Regions from separate parts of the Brucella pseudogrignonensis genome, predicted to be linked through region 3. Evidence: riboswitches for the same ligand, from Rfam matches in the RefSeq annotation. Region 3 holds a riboswitch; each other region holds the start of a gene.

Region 1 (6,139 bases), on a different contig from region 3:
TGGTGGGGTTCGAGAACCGGAGCGCAGCGTACATAAAGTACGTGAGCACCGGCTCCCGCATGACGCCGAAAAGTTGCAGACTTTTCGGATAAGATCATGCGGAAAAACTTCTAACGCCATTTAGAGGCCGCCAGAGCCTAAATATCCGCGATCCTAAAGGGCGCAGGAAACGCAGCCTTCTACCTGCGTACCTTCGAGCGCCATCTGGCGCAGGCGGATGTAATAAATCGTCTTGATGCCCTTCTTCCACGCGTAAATCTGCGCCTTATTGATATCGCGCGTGGTGGCGGTATCACGGAAGAAAAGTGTCAGCGAGAGACCCTGATCGACATGTTGCGTCGCCGCTGCATAGGTGTCGATGATCTTTTCCGGGCCAATCTCATAGGCATCCTGATAATATTCAAGATTGTCATTCGTCATGAAAGCAGCCGGATAATAAACGCGGCCAATCTTGCCTTCTTTACGAATTTCGATCTTGGAAACGATCGGATGGATCGAAGAGGTCGAGTGGTTGATGTAGGAGATCGAGCCTGTTGGTGGAACGGCCTGCAAGTTCTGGTTATAAAGTCCGCCTTCCATGACGGATTTTTTCAGTTCCTGCCAGTCTTCCTGCGTCGGGATCGCAATACCCGCATCTTCAAAGAGCTGGCGCACCTTGTCGGTTGCTGGCTCCCAGACCTGATCGGTATATTTGTCGAAATATTCACCCGTCGCATATTTCGATTTCTCAAAGCCCTTGAACGACCTGCCCTGCTCGACCGCAATGCGGTTGGAAGCGCGGACAGCGTGATAGGCCACCGTGTAGAAATAGATATTGGTGAAATCGATGCCTTCTTCCGAACCATAGAAAATGCGTTCGCGCGCGAGATAGCCGTGCAGGTTCATCTGGCCAAGGCCAATCGCATGGCTTTCGTCATTGCCACGGGCAATCGAAGGCACCGAACCGATATGGCTCATATCTGCAACAGCTGTCAGGGCACGGATAGAGGTTTCAATGGTCTTGCCGAAATCCGGGCTGTCCATAGCTGCTGCGATGTTGAGCGAACCGAGGTTGCAGGAAATATCCTTGCCAAGATGCTCATAAGACAAATCATCATTGAAGATGCTGGCTTCGCTGACCTGAAGAATTTCCGAGCAAAGATTGCTCATCGTGATGCGGCCGTCAATCGGATTGGCGCGGTTCACCGTGTCTTCAAACATGATATAAGGATAGCCGGATTCAAACTGAATTTCCGCCAGCACCTGGAAGAAGTCACGCGCGTTGATCTTCTTCTTGCGAATACGGCCGTCATCGACCATTTCGCGGTATTTTTCGGTGATCGAAATTTCGGTCATCGGCACGCCATAAACGCGCTCAACGTCATAAGGCGAGAAGAGGTACATATCCTCGTCGTTCTTCGCGAGTTCGAACGTGATGTCCGGGATCACAACGCCAAGCGACAGCGTCTTGATGCGGATTTTTTCGTCTGCATTTTCGCGCTTGGTATCGAGGAAGCGCATAATATCCGGGTGATGGGCGTGCAGATAAACCGCGCCCGCGCCCTGACGCGCACCAAGCTGATTAGCGTAGGAGAATGAATCTTCGAGCAGCTTCATCACCGGAATAATACCGGAAGATTGGTTCTGGATTTGCTTGATCGGCGCGCCGGCTTCGCGAATATTGGTCAGGCTCAGGGCCACGCCGCCGCCGCGCTTTGAAAGCTGGAGGGCGGAATTGATGGAGCGACCAATCGATTCCATGTTGTCTTCAACACGCAACAGAAAGCACGAGACGAGTTCGCCGCGCTGCTTTTTGCCCGCGTTGAGGAAGGTTGGCGTTGCTGGCTGATAACGGCCTGAAATAATCTCATCGACCATTTCGCGCGCATGCTGTTCGTTACCGCGGGCAAGGGCTAACGCCACCATACAAACGCGGTCTTCGTAGCGCTCGAGATAGCGCTTACCGTCAAACGTCTTCAGCGTATAGCTGGTGTAATATTTGAACGCGCCGAGGAAGGTCGGGAAGCGGAATTTCTTGTCATAAGCATGATCGAAAAGATCACGCACAAAATTGAAGGAATACTGATCCAGCACTTCCTGTTCATAATAGCCTTCATCCACCAGATAATCGAGCTTTTCACGCAGATTATGGAAGAACACAGTGTTCTGGTTGACGTGCTGCAGGAAATATTGCTGCGCGGCCTGGCGATCGCGATGCAGCTGAATCTTTCCCTCGTCATCATAGAGGTTCAGCATGGCATTCAGCGCATGATAATCCAGCGACGTCTCCGTAAGCTTCTGCGGCTTGCCGCCCGATGCAGCGCCAGATACTGGGGATGACTCTTGCTTTTCCGAAGCGGCGACCGTCTCGCGCTCACGGGTCAGGGTTGTGTCTGCCGTGTCCAAAATCGTTCCATCCCGTCTTTAACATTGTCAATGTCTTCATCCGTTCCCAACAACTCAAAGCGATAGAGGTAGGGAATCTGACATTTTTCCGAAATTATTTTGCCTGCAAGGCCAAAGCCTTCGCCGAAATTGCTGTTCCCGGCGGCGATAACACCGCGAATAAGCGACCGGTTCTCAACATCGTTAAGAAAGCGGATGACCGGCTTGGGAACAGCGCCTTTCGCACCACCACCGCCATAGGTTGGTGTCACAAGCACATAAGGCTCGTTCACCCGCAACAGGCCAGCATCGTCATCATGGTTTTCCAGCGGAATGCGCTTTGAGCGCATCCCCAGACGCATCACAAAACGATGCGTGTTTTCCGAACGACTGGAAAAATAGACGATCTGACCCATAACAAACCCCGGCAGTAGTTGAGGCTTATGCGAGCGAGCTGATCATATCCGGGCGGAACCCGGCCCAGTGGGATTCACCAGCAACAACAACCGGCACCTGTCGATAGCCAAGACCCTGAACCAGATCATATGCATCGCTGTCTGCAGAAATGTCGATGACAGCATATTCAATGCCCTGACGATCAAGCGCGCGGGTGGTGGCGGTGCACTGGACGCAAGCTGGCTTGCTATAAACGGTGACGTTCATTTTTTCCTCACTGGGGATAGATTGGGAAGGATTACAAACTGGAACAAAGACGCAAAAAACCGCACGCATTGCAAAATGCGCGTGACAAAAACTATAATTAAGAGGTAGCACGCTCTAAGCGCGCATCCTGTTCTTTAGCCCGTAAAGGGCGGACCAGAACTGGCCAGTTTTGAATTCCTGTTCGACATGCTTTTCACCCCGAAGCTTTTGAGGGGATATCCAGGGCGGCAAAAGACGCGGCAAAAACTTTGCCAACATTCTATCACGCACCAACCGACACCCCGCCCGTTGACGTTCTTGTTCAAGGCAGGTCTCCTGGCTCACGACTTAACGCCTTTGCCCACCTTCCCGGTATCACCCAGTGGCATTCGGACATCGGCTAACCGCTTACAGTTGCGGGGGCAGCTACGGCTTAGCCAGATCCATCATGGATATGGTGCACCGTATTCCCATCTTCGCTTCAATTCTCACGAATCGTAAGAACCTTGAACACAATATATAGTATCTGAAGTTAAAAACTCGTCAACGGATAGACGGATCAAATTTATTTAATGTTGGCTAATTTGAGGCTTGCCTGTGAATAGCAGGGATATCTACCGCTTCTGTCCACAGATCGGCGGAACCTATTAGGGACTGCCCATCTTGTGTGGGATTCGCCAAAGCTCTGCAGCCAGATAGCCATCGCTGCACACAATATATAGTGCCATTTCAGGCAGCGGAGCATATCAAGCCAGATGGCAGCTTTGCCGCATTTAGAAAATAAATTCCAATCAAAGACCCAACATTCAAATGGCATTAACAAGATCAATGACTTGGCTGCCTTCACGTCAGACCTCGAATTGAATCGATTGAAACCACCGCCTCTTGAACGAAGGGATAATTTGACAGCAATGCGTTTTATCCTGTATCGATCAGTTAAATCCTGAACATTGTTCAATATATTGAACAACTAAGAAGAGGTCCTCCCAAGCATCTCTTCAGACGACCGGTGCGCCGGCTGCATCGGGAAACTGTCGGTCTGGCTTTGCAATACGCGAAAGCCAGACCGGGTGAAACCCAGCGCCTTTGTGCCGGCGAGGTATGAGAGACCTTGGCTCTGGGAACTATGAACAAGGGTGGAAATAATGACTGTAGGTATCAAGCCATTTTCTTTCGACACGGTCGGCTCAATGCATGTCGAGTGGGAGGGCGCAAAGCGTCTCGGCGAAATTCTGGGCGAGCGTTTTTCGGAACGTAAAATCCTCATCGTAACCGACAAGGGCCTGCACAAAGCTGGCGTTCTCAACGAAGCCCTCGCTTCGCTGGAAAATGCAGGCTTCAGCATCAGTATTTTTGATGCCGTTGTTGCTGACCCGCCAGAAGCTATTCTCTTTGAATGTGTAGAACAGGCCAAGGCAGCTGGCAGCGACATTGTGCTGGGCCTCGGCGGCGGTTCCTCAATGGATATTGCCAAGCTTGCTGCCGTACTGATCGTCTCCGAGCAGGAATTGTCCGAGCTTTATGGCATTGGTAAAGTTCAGGGCACACGTTTGCCGCTGATCCAGATCCCAACGACAGCTGGCACCGGATCGGAAGTGACCAACATCACAATCCTGACGACTGGCGAAACCACTAAGATGGGTGTCGTTTCCCGCCAGCTCTATGCAGACTTTGTAATTCTGGATGCGGAACTGACCTGCGGTCTGCCAGCACTTCACACCGCAGCCACCGGCATTGATGCGATGGTTCACGCGATTGAAGCTTACACCAGTCGCATCAAGAAAAACCCGCTTTCCGATGCATTTGCGCGTGAAGCGTTGAAACTCCTGTCGGCCAATCTCGTTGCAGCCTGCGAAAACGGTAAAGATCGCCATGCCCGCGAAGCCATGCTGCTTGGCGCAAACTATGCCGGTCAGGCCTTCTCGAACTCGCCGGTTGGCGCCGTTCATGCTCTCGCCTACCCGCTCGGCGGCCATTATCATGTGCCACACGGTCTCTCGAATGCGCTGATGCTCGGACCAGTCCTGCGCTTCAACATGGCGGGGGCTGCTGAACTCTACGCAGAGCTTGCAGACCTGCTTCTTGGCAAGTGGGATGGCACAACTAAAGAGCGTTCGGCTGCATTCGTTGATTATATGGAAGACCTGATGAACCGCTCAGGCGCACCACGCCGTCTGCGCGACGTTGACGTCACTGAAGAAAGCCTCGAAACGCTTGCACGCGATGCAATGCTTCAGACACGTCTGCTGGGTAACAACCCTGTTGATGTCACAGAAGCTGACGCGCTGGCACTTTATCGCGAAGCATTCTGATCCAACAATCATAGTTAAAAACAGTATCCCGGGAGAGCAGGCATGAGTGCCGCTCTTCTGGAGTTTTGTTTCGTTTTTTCGGAGTAATATCTTGAGCACTGAACGCATCGACGGTCAGGAGCAGCCATATTGGCCTGCCGGACCGTTTAAAATTCGTCTGCCTTTCGTTCATTATAAATTCGAGTGGCCTGATTATTGTCAGGGTTTGCTGATGTGTGCGGTCGATCTGGCCGCCATTCCATTGATGGCAGAACTGCTGGGCATGCCATTTGAAGTGGCGCTAGCAGTCGTCGTTCTCAACGGCCTATTTTACCTTACCCATCACCTGCTTGGTGATCCGGTTGTTCCGGGTTGGATCACACCAGCCGTCCCGCTCATCATGGCTTATTGCGCCACCTTCCCTGAAGGTCCGGAGCGGGTGCACGCACTTGTTTCATTCCAGATGACATTGGGGCTATTGTCGATATTGATCGGCGCGACGGGTATTGCCAATCGCGTTATCGCGGCCATACCGCAAGCCATTAAATCTGGTATCATCATCGGCGCAGGCTTCGCAGCGGTCATTTCCGTTTTCAAGATCGGTGGGAACTTCGATATTTTCCCGTTCACCATCGCAATCTCAATCGGCCTGTGCTTTTACCTGATGTTCTCGCCGCAATTTGCTCGCCTCTCGCGCAACGGTGGTATTTTCGGCCTGATCGGCAAGCTTGGCATTCTGCCTTGCATTCTACTCGCCGTTGTTATCGCCCCATTGTTCGGCGAAGCCAAATGGCCAGAATTCCAATGGACGATCTCGTCACCTGATTTCACGACACTCTGGC
Region 2 (6,139 bases), on a different contig from region 3:
GCTTTCGTCAGATCACATCGTGATAGCCTATTGCCTCCACTCGTTTACTCGTCTGCCGAGCCTGATATCGTTGCACTGGCACAAGAAGAACTTGGCCGGGAAACTGCAGGTCTCGTCGTTGAGAAACTTCTTGGCGAGGTTGCAGCTGGTCTTTCTAAGCAGGGATATAATCGCTTTATCATTGCTGGCGGTGAGACGTCCGGTGCCGTGGTTCAAGCGCTGGGGGCTGAGGCTTTCTGGATTGGCCGGGAGATTGATCCCGGTGTGCCGCTTGTGACATCCGCAGGCGAAGGGCCGGTGAGGCTTGCTCTTAAATCGGGTAATTTTGGCTCGGATGAATTTTTCATCAAAGCCTGGGAGATGATGGCGTGATCGCAATAATGTCGGAAGAAACCCGTTTGCGAGATGAAATCTGCGCCGTCGGAAAGTCGATCTTTGATCGCGGTCTGACATTTGGCTCTACAGGCAATATCAGTGCACGGCTGAGCGATGGCACGATGCTGATGACACCGACTGATTGCTCGCTCGGCACTCTCGATCCTGCAAGGCTTTCGCGGTGCACTGCTGACGGCACTTTGATAAGCGGTGACCGACCGACCAAGGAAGCATTTTTGCATTCTTGTATGTATTGCGAGCGTCAGTCTGCAGGAGCTGTTGTGCACTTGCATTCGACTTATGCAGTTGCAGCCAGCATTATGGCTGATGTTGATCCAGAAAATGTGCTGCCACCTTTGACCGCTTATTATGTGATGCGGGTAGGGCGCTTGCCACTGGTTCCCTATTTTGCTCCGGGCGATGAGAAACTAGCTTATGCAGTCAAAGACATGGCCAAGAATCATCATGCCGTGCTTCTGGCGAATCACGGTCCTGTGGTTTCTGGTCGTAATTTACATGAGGCGCAATATGCGACGGAAGAACTCGAAGAAACAGCACGACTGTTTTATCTGCTGAATGATAGAGCAATTAGACCACTCAATATGGAACAGATGCGCTCACTTGAATCGCGATTTAAGTGTACGAAAACATGAAGTTACATTAATCTTATTTTAGCTGCGTGTTCTCAGGTTGGCGTAAAGACACTTTAGTTTTGTCTTACGATTGAACTGTGGCAATGCGTTCCCAGTCAATCTGAAAGGCAGTACAGCTTCCGTTGAGCCATAAAAGAATACTAACACTACTTTGGCAGAATACATTTTGGCGGTCTGAAGCGAATTCAGCAGTGCGGACATCGTCTGGGGCTGACGTTGATGGGAGGGTGTTCATGACTGCGTGTCGTATGGCTGGCAGTGTCGGTTTAGGCGGGCCGTGCCTCTTGGTTTTTTTCCCGCTTGACTTGGTGTAGGCGCTGATGTTGAAGGAAGGCATAAGCGATCATTGTCATCAGCGCGTGTCGATGCAGACCTTGCCATGATCGGCCTTCGAAGTGATCAAGGCCGAGTTCTTCTTTCATTTGTTGATGCGCCTGCTCGCAGACCCATCGGGCTTTGATGGCAGTTGCCAGCTGCTTTAACGCTGCTTCGCCCGGCATATGTTGCTGTCCCTTGTCGAAGATACGGTGCGGACTACCATCAGCGATCCGAATGCGGAGCACAGCAAAGTGCGCTGTCAGGCGACCTTTCGTTCCGCGACGCCAACTGACCTCCTTCCAGGATCGCTTCGGCCGCCCTCGACAGGGTGTCAGGGATCGAATGCTTGCGCGGCCTGCCGTGACCGGAAACCGGAAAAATCGGGGCGACACCATGGGGATAAGCACATCTCCTCGGGGACGCCAGCCTTCACCATCCGATCCTGGTTACTGGTCCAGCTTTCCGGCAAGAACAGTCGCAAACCAACCGGAACTGGAACCGCCTCGCGTGCTAACGTCAGCGATACCAACGTCTGGCAATTGGCGCGTTTGCCCAGCATCGAAGCATATTGTGGCGCCCCCCACCGAATGATCACCCTTCTTCGGTAGACCCGTATCGTCGATCACCCGAAAGGCGTCTGAGGCTCCGACTATTCTGTCAGCCTGTACAGCCAGCTCCGTCTCAAACGGACTGACGTCCCAAATCCCATCCGAGATGAAATGATGCAGACGATCGTAGTGATCAGGCGCAATGCGTTCCGCCATCGGCTCGATACTCTTGCGATCACCCAGTCCGATCAGGCCCAAAACATATACCGGCATATCTGCCGCCGTTTTTGTGACCTAGCTTCTCAACAAACGGCTTCAACCAATCCGCCAGTGCAATATTCCGCTCCACCATCCATCACACCCCTTTTAAGGGGCCAAAGATGGCCGATCATCGTTAATCGTTGGTTAATCTGCCAAAGTGGTGCTAGGCAGTGTTGAGAAAGTGGAATCCCATATCGATAACGCGATGGTGGAAACATTCTTCAAAATGTTAAAATCAGAGCTGATTTGGAGAACGATATTTCATAGAAGGCAAGATGCAGAAATAGCTATTGCCCGATATATCGAGGGCTTCTACAATTCCGTCAGCCGTCATTCTTCACTTGACTATTTGAGCCCGGCTCACTTCCAATGAACGGCCGCATAGTCGAAAAATGACTCTCCACTTTTCCGAAGCAAGTCCAAACCGCGCTTTCCCACTTTTTCGGTGGTTGTAATTTTACAAGGCTATATCCTTGGGTAAGGTTCCTTTCGCGGTGACGTCTTTCTTAAGCTGCTCCTTGAGGGTATCGCCTGCAAGATGGGTGTCTGCCCAGCCATTATCTTTGAGTGCTTTCTTCCAGGATTTAGACTTCACCATCTTATCAACCTTGGCTTTGATTCCCGCTTATTATTCCGCAGTAATATCGGTTGCTGCACCCACCATGAGCCAGTTTTGGATAGGAAGATCAACGCCACCTTCCTTGAAGGTCGGTGAATCTATACCTTTAATACGCTCATCGCTGGAAATGTCGACAGTCACCTGAGTTTCGAAGATTGCGGCAAGCGCTTCACGGCCGCCGCAAAATGCGATGTAGTTCACTTTTGTAGGATCAACACCAACAGCTTTTGCAAAACGCCCCGCCGTAATGTGGTCGGTACCGCGCGCTGATGAGCAGCCGCCCCGTGAAACTGAATCAGGATCGGCTGTCAGCTTTGTAACCAGATCACCAAGGTTCTGAATGTCGGAAGATGATGTAGTCACGATGGATTCATATTCACCGCTCAGGAGCGCAATCGGCATAATAGCGTCAAGATTAACAGGGGGATTGTTGGTCGAGGTCGCTCCGACCATAACTAAGCCGCCGACAATGAGCTGGCTTGGATCATCCTTGTTTTGATTGACGAACTGCGCCAGCTCAATTGTTCCGCCAGCACCGGGAGCATTGAGAACCTGAACGCTGCCGGAACTCTTTTCGGCCTGTAACTTGCTGCGCATGGTGAGCGCGGTCTTATCCCAGCCGTCACCCGGTTCCGCAGGTGCCAAACTTTTTAGTCTTCTGCCGACGCTGCACTTGCGATTGCTGCTATCTTTTTTGATAGCTCTCCCCAAAAACCTACACCTCTCCCAAGGTAAAGGCTCCTAACCTGGCGGTTATAAAAGGGATTTAAAATTCGCTAGCGTGTGACTGTGTAAGCGCTCGTTCATTAGCATAAAGCCTAAGCAATTTTTTATAGATGATTTAATGGTTCCAGTTGCTTGACCTGGCGGATATCAGAACGTAATAGAGTTACGACGGTTCCCCGACCGAGAGCGAAGGGGATTAATAGGGAACACGGTGAGGGCGACCCAAAAGGGACCGAGACCGTGGCTGCCCCCGCAACTGTAAGCGGATTGCCGTTCATCCTCGTGACGCTGCAAGCGTCATGCCACTGAGTTTAGCTCGGGAAGGCAGATGAACAGCGAATATTCGTGAGCCAGGAGACCTGCCGTCTAACGTAGTCCATTGTCACGGGCGGGGATGCCCGGTGCAGGAGTTGGTTATGACAGCTATAAACGTCGCAAGACGTCGCTTCCCTTTGTCATTCATATCCCCGGATATGTCCGTTCTCTATACGCGCCGGATCACATCCGCCGTTTGATACGGCTTTTCTCACATCATTTCGGGGATTCAAATGAAACTCATCGGCAAGTTGCCGTTTGGCGCAATGGTTGGCGCTGCAAGTCTTTTCGTAACTGGTTTTGCAGCTGAAGCAGCCGAAACGCGGTATCCGTTGACGTTGAAAAATTGCGCGCGCGACGTGACGTTTAAACATGCACCAGAACGGGCGGTTGCCGTTGGTCAGAGCAGCGCAGAAATAATGTATCTTCTGGGTCTCGGCGATAAAATGGTTGGTACGGCCTTGTGGGTCGGACCTGTTCTCAAGGGCTACGAAGAAGCCAATGCCAAGGTAAAGCGTCTCGCGGATAATGATCCGAGCTTTGAGAGCATTCTGGCCGAAAAACCTGACCTCGTTGCCAATCAGTTCCAATGGCAGATTGGACCAGAGGGCGTTGTTGCGAAGGCTGAGCAGTTCGAAGAATTGGGCGTTCCTGTCTATACGTCTCCGGCCGATTGCATCGGAAAAGACAATTCGGATGGTGGTGATGGCGTGCGTCATGACGCTTTCACCATGGATCAGGTCTATCAGGAAATTGATGAGCTCGCGCAGATTTTCAACGTGCAGGACCGTGGCGCGAAAGTTGTTGCTGATTTGAAAGCACGTGAAGACGCAGCACGTAAAAAGATCGCATCTGCCGATGGCAAGCTTTCGGCTGTTGTCTGGTTCTCCAGTGCAGAACTCGACATTGATCCTTATGTTGCGGGAAAGAACGGTGCTCCAGCTTATATTCTGAAAACACTTGGCATCAATAATATTATTGATAGTGAAGAAGAGTGGCCGACCGTTGGTTGGGAAACCATTGCCAAGGCCAATCCAACTATAATTGTCGCTGGAACTATGGATCGTCGCCGTTTCCCTGCTGATGATGTTGCCGTGAAACGGGAGTTCCTGAAGACTGATCCGGTTGCAAGCCTCATGCCTGCGGTGAAGGATGGCCATGTATTCGATATGGATGCACAGGCGATGAACCCGACTATTCGTACCATCGAAGGCATTGAAACACTGGCTGATGCCATTGCAGATTCAGGCCTGAACAAGTGACAACACGCTCAGCCACAGCCGGAATTCTAAATGCGAGAAGCTCAAGCAGCAGGGTGCTTTTTGGCATTCTCGCGCTTGTCTTGTTGCTCGGCGCGCTGTGGCTGGGCGCTGCCATTGGCGAAACGTCTATACCTCTCGACGTGGTGGCAAAGACTATTGCTAACCGCGTCTGGAATGCGGGTTATCCGCTCGAACCGATTGATGAAGGCATTGTCTGGAGCTATCGCTTAAGCCGTGCAATGGTCGCGGCTTGTTGCGGTGCGGCTCTTGCAATATCTGGCGTGGTTCTGCAATCACTGCTGCGAAATTCTCTGGCTGATCCTTATATTCTAGGTATCTCAGCCGGGGCGTCGACAGGTGCCGTCGCGGTTGCAATCCTCGGTGTAGGCGCTGGTATGCTTTCGCTTTCGGTGGGAGCTTTCATCGGCGCGATTATTGCGTTCTCGCTTGTTTCTTTGCTGGCACTTCGAGCAGGGCGGGGCAACAGCGCAATCATCCTTGCTGGCATTGCAGGCTCGCAACTTTTTAACGCGCTTACTTCATTCATCGTGACCAAGGCTGCCAATGCGGAACAGGCACGCGGCATTATGTTCTGGCTGCTGGGCAATCTTTCAGGTGTGCGCTGGCCTGATGTGACGCTTGCGCTACCAGCCTGTATTGTGGGGCTTGCAATCTGTCTTTGGCATGCGCGTGCGCTTGACGCATTCACGTTTGGCTCGGAATCGGCTGCATCGCTTGGCATTCCTGTGCGTCGCGTCTATGCCGTATTGATCGGTGTTAGTGCCATGATGACGGCAGTTATGGTCTCCATTGTGGGATCGATTGGCTTTATCGGGCTCGTCATTCCTCATGCGGCACGTATGGTGGTTGGCGTCCGTCACGGGCGATTGTTGCCAGCTTCAGCACTCATAGGCGCAACTTTTATGATTGTTGCCGATATTCTCTCTCGCATCATCATTCCGGGGCAGGTTTTGCCAATTGGTGTCATAACAGCTCTGTTCGGTGCTCCGGCTTTTGCATTCCTTCTTGGGCAGAGGAGGGCGCAATCATGATGCTTTCAAC
Region 3 (6,139 bases):
TTACGCTTTTATCGAGCGTAAATAATTGATGATGCCGGAAAAATCGTCTCCGCCGTGTCCATCATTACCGAAGCGCTCGTAAATCTCTTCTGCATGCGCGCCCAATGGGGTGGCTGCGCCTGCACTTTTTGCAGCTTCTTGCGAAAGTTTTAGGTCTTTGAGCATGAGTGCCGCTGCAAATCCGGGCTGGTAATCACGGTTGGCCGGGGATGTCGGTACTGGTCCGGGCACTGGGCAATAGGTCGTCAGCGACCAGCATTGACCAGAAGAAGTGGAAGCCACATCAAACAGTGCCTGATGTGACAGTCCGAGTTTTTCAGCCAGAACAAAAGCTTCGCTGACCCCAATCATCGAAATGCCGAGAATCATATTATTACAGATTTTTGCTGCCTGACCTGCACCATCGCCGCCGCAATGCACGATCTTGCCAGCCATTGGGTGAAGAAGCGGCTCAGCCTTTGCAAAGGCATTATCACTGCCACCCGCCATAAAAGTGAGGGTACCTGCTGCGGCGCCACCTGTGCCGCCCGAAACCGGTGCATCAACAGAGAGATGGCCATACTGCGCTGCTATCTCGTGCGCTTTGCGTGCCGAATCAACGTCAATTGTTGAACTATCGATGAAAAGTGAGTCTTTACGAGCCTTAGGCGCGATGTCTTCATAAACAGAAAGAACATGTTTGCCAGCAGGCAGCATGGTGATAATTGCATCGACATTGCTTGCAGCTTCGGCGGCGCTTGCCGCGACCTCAAGCCCGTTGGCTTTGGCTTCTTCCAGGTGGGCAGGCAGCAGATCAAAGCCTATGACCTTGTGACCGGCTTTCACCAGATTGGCGGCCATCGGGCCGCCCATATTGCCGAGGCCGATAAAAGCGATAGTGGCCATGATTTCCTCCCATTCAATAAATGTATCAGCGCCCGATCATCTGGCGTGCTATGATGACGCGCATGATTTCGTTGGTGCCTTCAAGAATCTGATGAACGCGCAGATCGCGGACAAGTTTCTCGACGCCGTAATCGTGAAGATAGCCATAGCCGCCCAAAAGCTGCAGCGCGTCATTGGTGACGTTAAAGCCTGTGTCCGTTACAAAGCGCTTGGCCATGGCCGACCATTTGCCAGCATCATGCGTCTTGCGGCTGAGTTTGCTCGCGGCAGTGTAAAGAAGCTGTCTTGCTGCCGAGAGTTCGGTCTCCATATCTGCTAGACGAAACTGCAAAGCTTGAAATTGATCGATTGTCTTTCCGAAAGCTTTACGCTGCCCCGTATATTCCAGTGCTTTATTGAGTGCAGATTGTGCGCCACCCAGCGAGCAGGCGGCGATGTTCAGTCGTCCACCGTCAAGGCCGGCCATGGCGATTCGGAAGCCCGTACCTTCATCACCCAGACGGTTGGCGACAGGCACGCGGCAATTGTCGAAAATCACTGTTCGGGTGGGCTGCATATTCCAGCCCATTTTGTGCTCATTGGTGCCAAAGGAAAGGCCGGGCGCATCTTTCGGCACAACGATGGTGGAAATTCCTTTCGGGCCGTCCTCGCCGGTACGCACCATAGTTACATAAAGATCGGTGGCGCCCGCACCGGAAATAAACTGCTTGGTGCCATTGAGTATATAATGATCGCCATCGCGCTCTGCGCGGGTGCGAAGCGCGGCTGCATCGGAGCCTGAACCCGGTTCAGTCAGGCAATAGCTGGCAAGCCATTCCATCGACGTGAGTTTGGGCATAAACGCCTGACGTTGGCTTTCATCACCAAACGTATCGATCATCCATGCTGCCATATTGTGAATGGATATAAAGGCTGAGAAAGCGGGGCAAGCCTCGGCCAATGCCTCGAAAATAAGGACGGCATCTGACCGTTTGAGTGCAGATCCGCCGACGTCTTCGCGAACATAAATACCGCCCATGCCGAGCGGGCCGGTTTCCTTTATGACGTCAATCGGGAAATGCTTGTCGCGATCCCATTGCAGGGCATAGGGCGCAACAAAATCCGATGCGAAGCCACGCGCCATATCCTGAATGGCGCGTTGATCGTCATTGAGTTCAAACTGGTTCTGGTCGCCAGTATCCATGGTTTCCTCCCTATGAGCACCGCACCCTCCTGAGGTGACTAGATCACAATGGTTCGTGGCTGCCAACGCTACATTGGAATAATCTTGCTCACTTTTGTAATAAACTGATGCGCATTTTTGCATATAAGGTTGCCGCAACCGGTGGCGATTGCCAGTGGTATGAAGTTGGGATAGGCAAGCTCGCATGACACGCGCAATCATGTTTCAGGGAATGGGTTCGGATGTCGGCAAAAGCGTGCTTGTTGCCGGTCTTTGCCGCGTTGCACGCAATCGCGGGCTCAAAGTCCGGCCGTTCAAACCGCAAAACATGTCGAACAATGCGGCCGTCAGCGATGATGGCGGCGAGATTGGACGCGCGCAATGGCTTCAGGCTCTGGCTTGTGGCGTGCCGTCATCGGTTCATATGAACCCGGTTCTGCTGAAGCCACAGACTGATATGGGCAGCCAGGTGGTTGTTCAGGGGAAAGTGCGGGGCGAAGCGCGTGGGCGCTATTATCAGCAGCTTAAGCCGCAATTAATGGCAGCGGTGATGGAATCCTACGCGATCGTCAGCGAAGGCGCCGATCTGGTGTTGATCGAAGGTGCGGGGTCGCCTGCCGAAATCAATCTGCGCGCCGGCGATATCGCCAATATGGGCTTTGCCACGCGTGCAAATGTGCCAGTCGTCTTGGTGGGTGATATTGATCGCGGCGGGGTGATTGCCTCACTGGTCGGCACGCACACAATTTTGTCTGATGAAGATCGCGCTATGGTGCGCGGTTTCCTGATCAACAAGTTTCGTGGCGATATTTCGCTGTTCGATGAGGGGCTTGAGGCGATTACCCGCTTTACGGGCTGGCGTTCCTTTGGGGTCGTTCCATGGCTGAAAGCCGTGTCGCGACTGCCTGCGGAAGATTCGGTTGTTCTGGAACGCGCTACGCGCGGTGATGCCAAAGCATTGAAAGTTGCAGTGCCGATGCTGCCGCGTATCGCAAATTTCGACGATTTTGACCCGCTGAAAGCAGAAAACCAGGTTGAGGTTGTCATGGTTCCGCCGGGACAGCCTTTGCCGCATGACGCAGGGCTTGTGGTTTTACCGGGAACAAAATCGACGATTGCCGATCTGATTGCATTTCGCGAAAACGGATGGGAGCGTGATTTGCAGCTCTATGTGCGGCGTGGCGGGCATGTGCTTGGTATTTGTGGTGGGTTCCAGATGCTTGGCAACCGGATAAGCGATCCGGGCGGTATCGAGGGTCAGGTGCGCGACATTGACGGGTTGGGGCTGCTGGACGTCAAGACTGTGATGGAACCGGAAAAAGTCGTGCGCAATGTTGCGGCTCACTCGCAACTTTATGATGCAGCACTTGATGGCTACGAGATTCATATAGGGCGAACCAATGGTCCCGACGCTATCCGCCCATTCGCGCGGATCGGCGATCACGATGACGGGGCAGTCTCGGCGAACGGTCGGGTGATGGGCACCTACCTGCATGGTGTTTTTGGTGCAGATGAGTTTCGTCGGCAATTTCTTGCAACGCTCGGCGTGAGCAGTTCGGGTGAGAATTATCGTGCAGGTATTGAAATGGCACTTGATGAACTGGCTGACGGTCTTGAAAACTGTCTTGATATTGATGCGTTGTTCGCACTCGATTGACGTCGCATGGGCGAAAGCTTAGTGTCAATTTGCACAACAGGTTTTGCCGGGACGAATCCCGGCGATACCAAAAGGGAATGCGACGGACGGACCCAATCCGGGCGTCTTTATCGCAGCCGACCCCGCGACTGTAGAGCGGAGAGGGATGAGGCAAGCCGGTTAATCGGCAACCACTGGAAACTAAGCGTTTCTGGGAAGGCGCTTCAAACCCTACGACCCGTGAGCCAGGAGACCTGCCTGTAGTGTGAAGGGCATTTTGTCCGCACCCCATGGGAGGTTTTCCCTGCTGCCTACACGGAGGTTGTCATGGCTGCACGTACCCAAAATTCTGTTCCCAGCACTTTAGCTATGCCGCTCGCAACGCGTCTTGCCACCGCAGTCGTTTCGCTGCTTCTCGGTGCATTTCTGATTTACGGCGTGGGTCTCGCCCATTCCGATACGCTGCACGATTCAGCGCATGATACGCGCCATTCATATGGGTTTCCTTGCCACTAAGCCGTTTAGCTTTTTGAAACAGGAAATGAGCAGCGCTTGATGGTGGACGGCCATCGGCGAATGATTGCTGTTGAGGGACTAAAATGTTGATCCGTTATCTTCTGGCCACGCTTGCTGCTGGCCTTTTGGCAGGGCTTCTGGTGACGCCTGCCATGTATTTGAAAACTGTTCCGCTGATTATTCAGGCGGAAACTTATGAAGACGCTGGTGGAAGTCATAGTCATGGTGATGCAGCCGAAGCGGCTGCACCGCACGATCATGCAGCAGCTGCAACCAGCGAAGGTGAAGATGAGGCCGGGGCAGAACTGCCGTTTGGTCGTCTGGGGAATACTATTCTCGCTAATCTCGTTGCGGGGGCAGGTTTTGCATTACTTCTCGGCGGTGTTGCTCTGTTGCTTGGTCGTCGTATTACGCCGCAGAACGGTATTTTCTGGGGTGTGGCCGGTTTCTTTGCAGTCGCTTTCCTGCCAGCTCTGGGGCTTTCGCCGGAACTGCCTGCGATGCCTGCCGCTGATCTGGCGCAGCGTCAGCTCTGGTGGATTTTGACGGTGGTGTTGAGCGGTGTCGGCATTTATTTGCTGGTTTTGCATGGTGAGATCATCTCCAAAATTTTCGGACTTGTGTTGATTATCGCACCACATCTTTATGGGGCACCGCATCCTGAAGATATTGCATCGCCAATCCCATCACTGCTTGCTTCGCAATATGCTGTCGCATCGCTTGCAACAAACTTGTTCATGTGGGCCGTCATTGGTCTTGCGCTGGGCTGGTTCATTCAGGCTTATGCAACGTCAGATATTGAAGGCTGATCGGCATGGCTCTGCCCCGAAATGAAAATGCAAAAATTACATTCGTTCTTGGCGGAGCTCGTTCTGGTAAGTCGTCGTTTGCGGAAAAACTGGTTGAGGACTCAGGACTTCAGCCAGTTTATCTCGCAACAGGGCGCGCATTCGACACAGAAATGGAAAGCCGTATTTCCATTCATCGCAACCGTCGCGGGAGTGAATGGCAGACGGTGGAAGAGCCACTCGATCTTGTAGGGGCGCTTCAAAAACACGTGGGGCATGACCGTTTCGTGCTGGTCGATTGCCTAACGCTCTGGACAACCAATCTGATGATGGCAGAGCAGAATATCGCTGCTGAAACTAAGACGCTGATAGCGGCATTGCCTCAGCTTTCAGGTCCAGTTGTTTTCGTTTCCAACGAAGTTGGCTTGGGTATTGTGCCAGAAAATCGGATGGCGCGGGAGTTTCGCGATCATGCCGGTTTTTTGCATCAGGCTGTGGCATCAGTGGCGGATGAAGTTTATTTCATGGCGGCAGGTCTGCCGCTCAAAATGAAGGGATAATTCGATGCAGGGACAAAAGATTCCAGCGACCGTAATCACCGGCTTCTTAGGTTCCGGCAAGACAACGATGATCCGCAATCTGCTGGAAAACGCCAATGGCAAGCGTATTGCGCTCATTATCAATGAGTTTGGCGATCTGGGCGTCGATGGCGGAATTCTGAAAGGCTGTGGTATTGAAAGCTGCCGTGAGGAAGATGTGATCGAACTTAACAATGGCTGCATCTGCTGCACCGTTGCCGATGATTTTATTCCGACCATGACCAAGCTTCTGGATCGTGCGGATCGTCCTGATCATATCGTGATCGAAACTTCCGGCCTGGCACTGCCTCAGCCGCTGGTCGCTGCTTTCAACTGGCCTGAAATCAAGACGCAGGTGACGGTCGACGGCGTGGTGACAGTTATTGATGCCGCGGCCGTTGCTGAAGGCCGCTTTGCTGACGACCACGACAAGGTAGACGCTCAACGTGCAGCGGATGAATCTCTTGACCATGAAAGCCCTTTAGAGGAACTTTTTGAGGATCAGATTCATGCAGCTGACCTTATTGTTTTGAACAAGGCTGATCTGGTTGATCCATCGAAACTTGATAGCGTG

The links. Region 3 has a riboswitch for cobalamin ahead of RI570_RS01910 (CbtB domain-containing protein). Riboswitches for the same ligand answer to the same signal wherever they lie in the genome.
Region 1: another riboswitch for cobalamin. It lies ahead of nrdH (glutaredoxin-like protein NrdH); the one in region 3 lies ahead of RI570_RS01910 (CbtB domain-containing protein).
Region 2: another riboswitch for cobalamin. It lies ahead of RI570_RS16445 (ABC transporter substrate-binding protein); the one in region 3 lies ahead of RI570_RS01910 (CbtB domain-containing protein).

Annotation. Positions count from the first base shown of each region.
Region 1 is NZ_JAVLAT010000002.1:127,872-134,010, forward strand. Features, by position in the region: gene nrdE (class 1b ribonucleoside-diphosphate reductase subunit alpha) at 154-2,385, opposite strand; gene nrdI (class Ib ribonucleoside-diphosphate reductase assembly flavoprotein NrdI) at 2,361-2,780, opposite strand; gene nrdH (glutaredoxin-like protein NrdH) at 2,806-3,027, opposite strand; cobalamin riboswitch at 3,315-3,530, opposite strand; gene RI570_RS12010 (iron-containing alcohol dehydrogenase) at 4,152-5,318, shown strand; gene RI570_RS12015 (hypothetical protein) at 5,410-6,139, shown strand, end outside.
Region 2 is NZ_JAVLAT010000002.1:1,110,250-1,116,388, reverse strand. Features, by position in the region: gene otnK (3-oxo-tetronate kinase) at 1-372, shown strand, start outside; gene otnC (3-oxo-tetronate 4-phosphate decarboxylase) at 381-1,028, shown strand; partial or broken gene RI570_RS16465 (IS701 family transposase) at 1,295-2,246, opposite strand; partial or broken gene RI570_RS16460 (IS3 family transposase) at 2,352-2,528, shown strand; partial or broken gene RI570_RS16450 (Bug family tripartite tricarboxylate transporter substrate binding protein) at 2,613-3,463, opposite strand; cobalamin riboswitch at 3,653-3,882, shown strand; gene RI570_RS16445 (ABC transporter substrate-binding protein) at 4,049-5,077, shown strand; gene RI570_RS16440 (FecCD family ABC transporter permease) at 5,101-6,129, shown strand; gene RI570_RS16435 (ABC transporter ATP-binding protein) at 6,126-6,139, shown strand, end outside.
Region 3 is NZ_JAVLAT010000001.1:375,483-381,621, reverse strand. Features, by position in the region: gene mmsB (3-hydroxyisobutyrate dehydrogenase) at 1-885, opposite strand; gene RI570_RS01920 (isobutyryl-CoA dehydrogenase) at 911-2,068, opposite strand; gene RI570_RS01915 (cobyric acid synthase) at 2,253-3,704, shown strand; cobalamin riboswitch at 3,726-3,960, shown strand; gene RI570_RS01910 (CbtB domain-containing protein) at 4,011-4,199, shown strand; gene RI570_RS01905 (CbtA family protein) at 4,283-5,008, shown strand; gene cobU (bifunctional adenosylcobinamide kinase/adenosylcobinamide-phosphate guanylyltransferase) at 5,014-5,547, shown strand; gene cobW (cobalamin biosynthesis protein CobW) at 5,552-6,139, shown strand, end outside.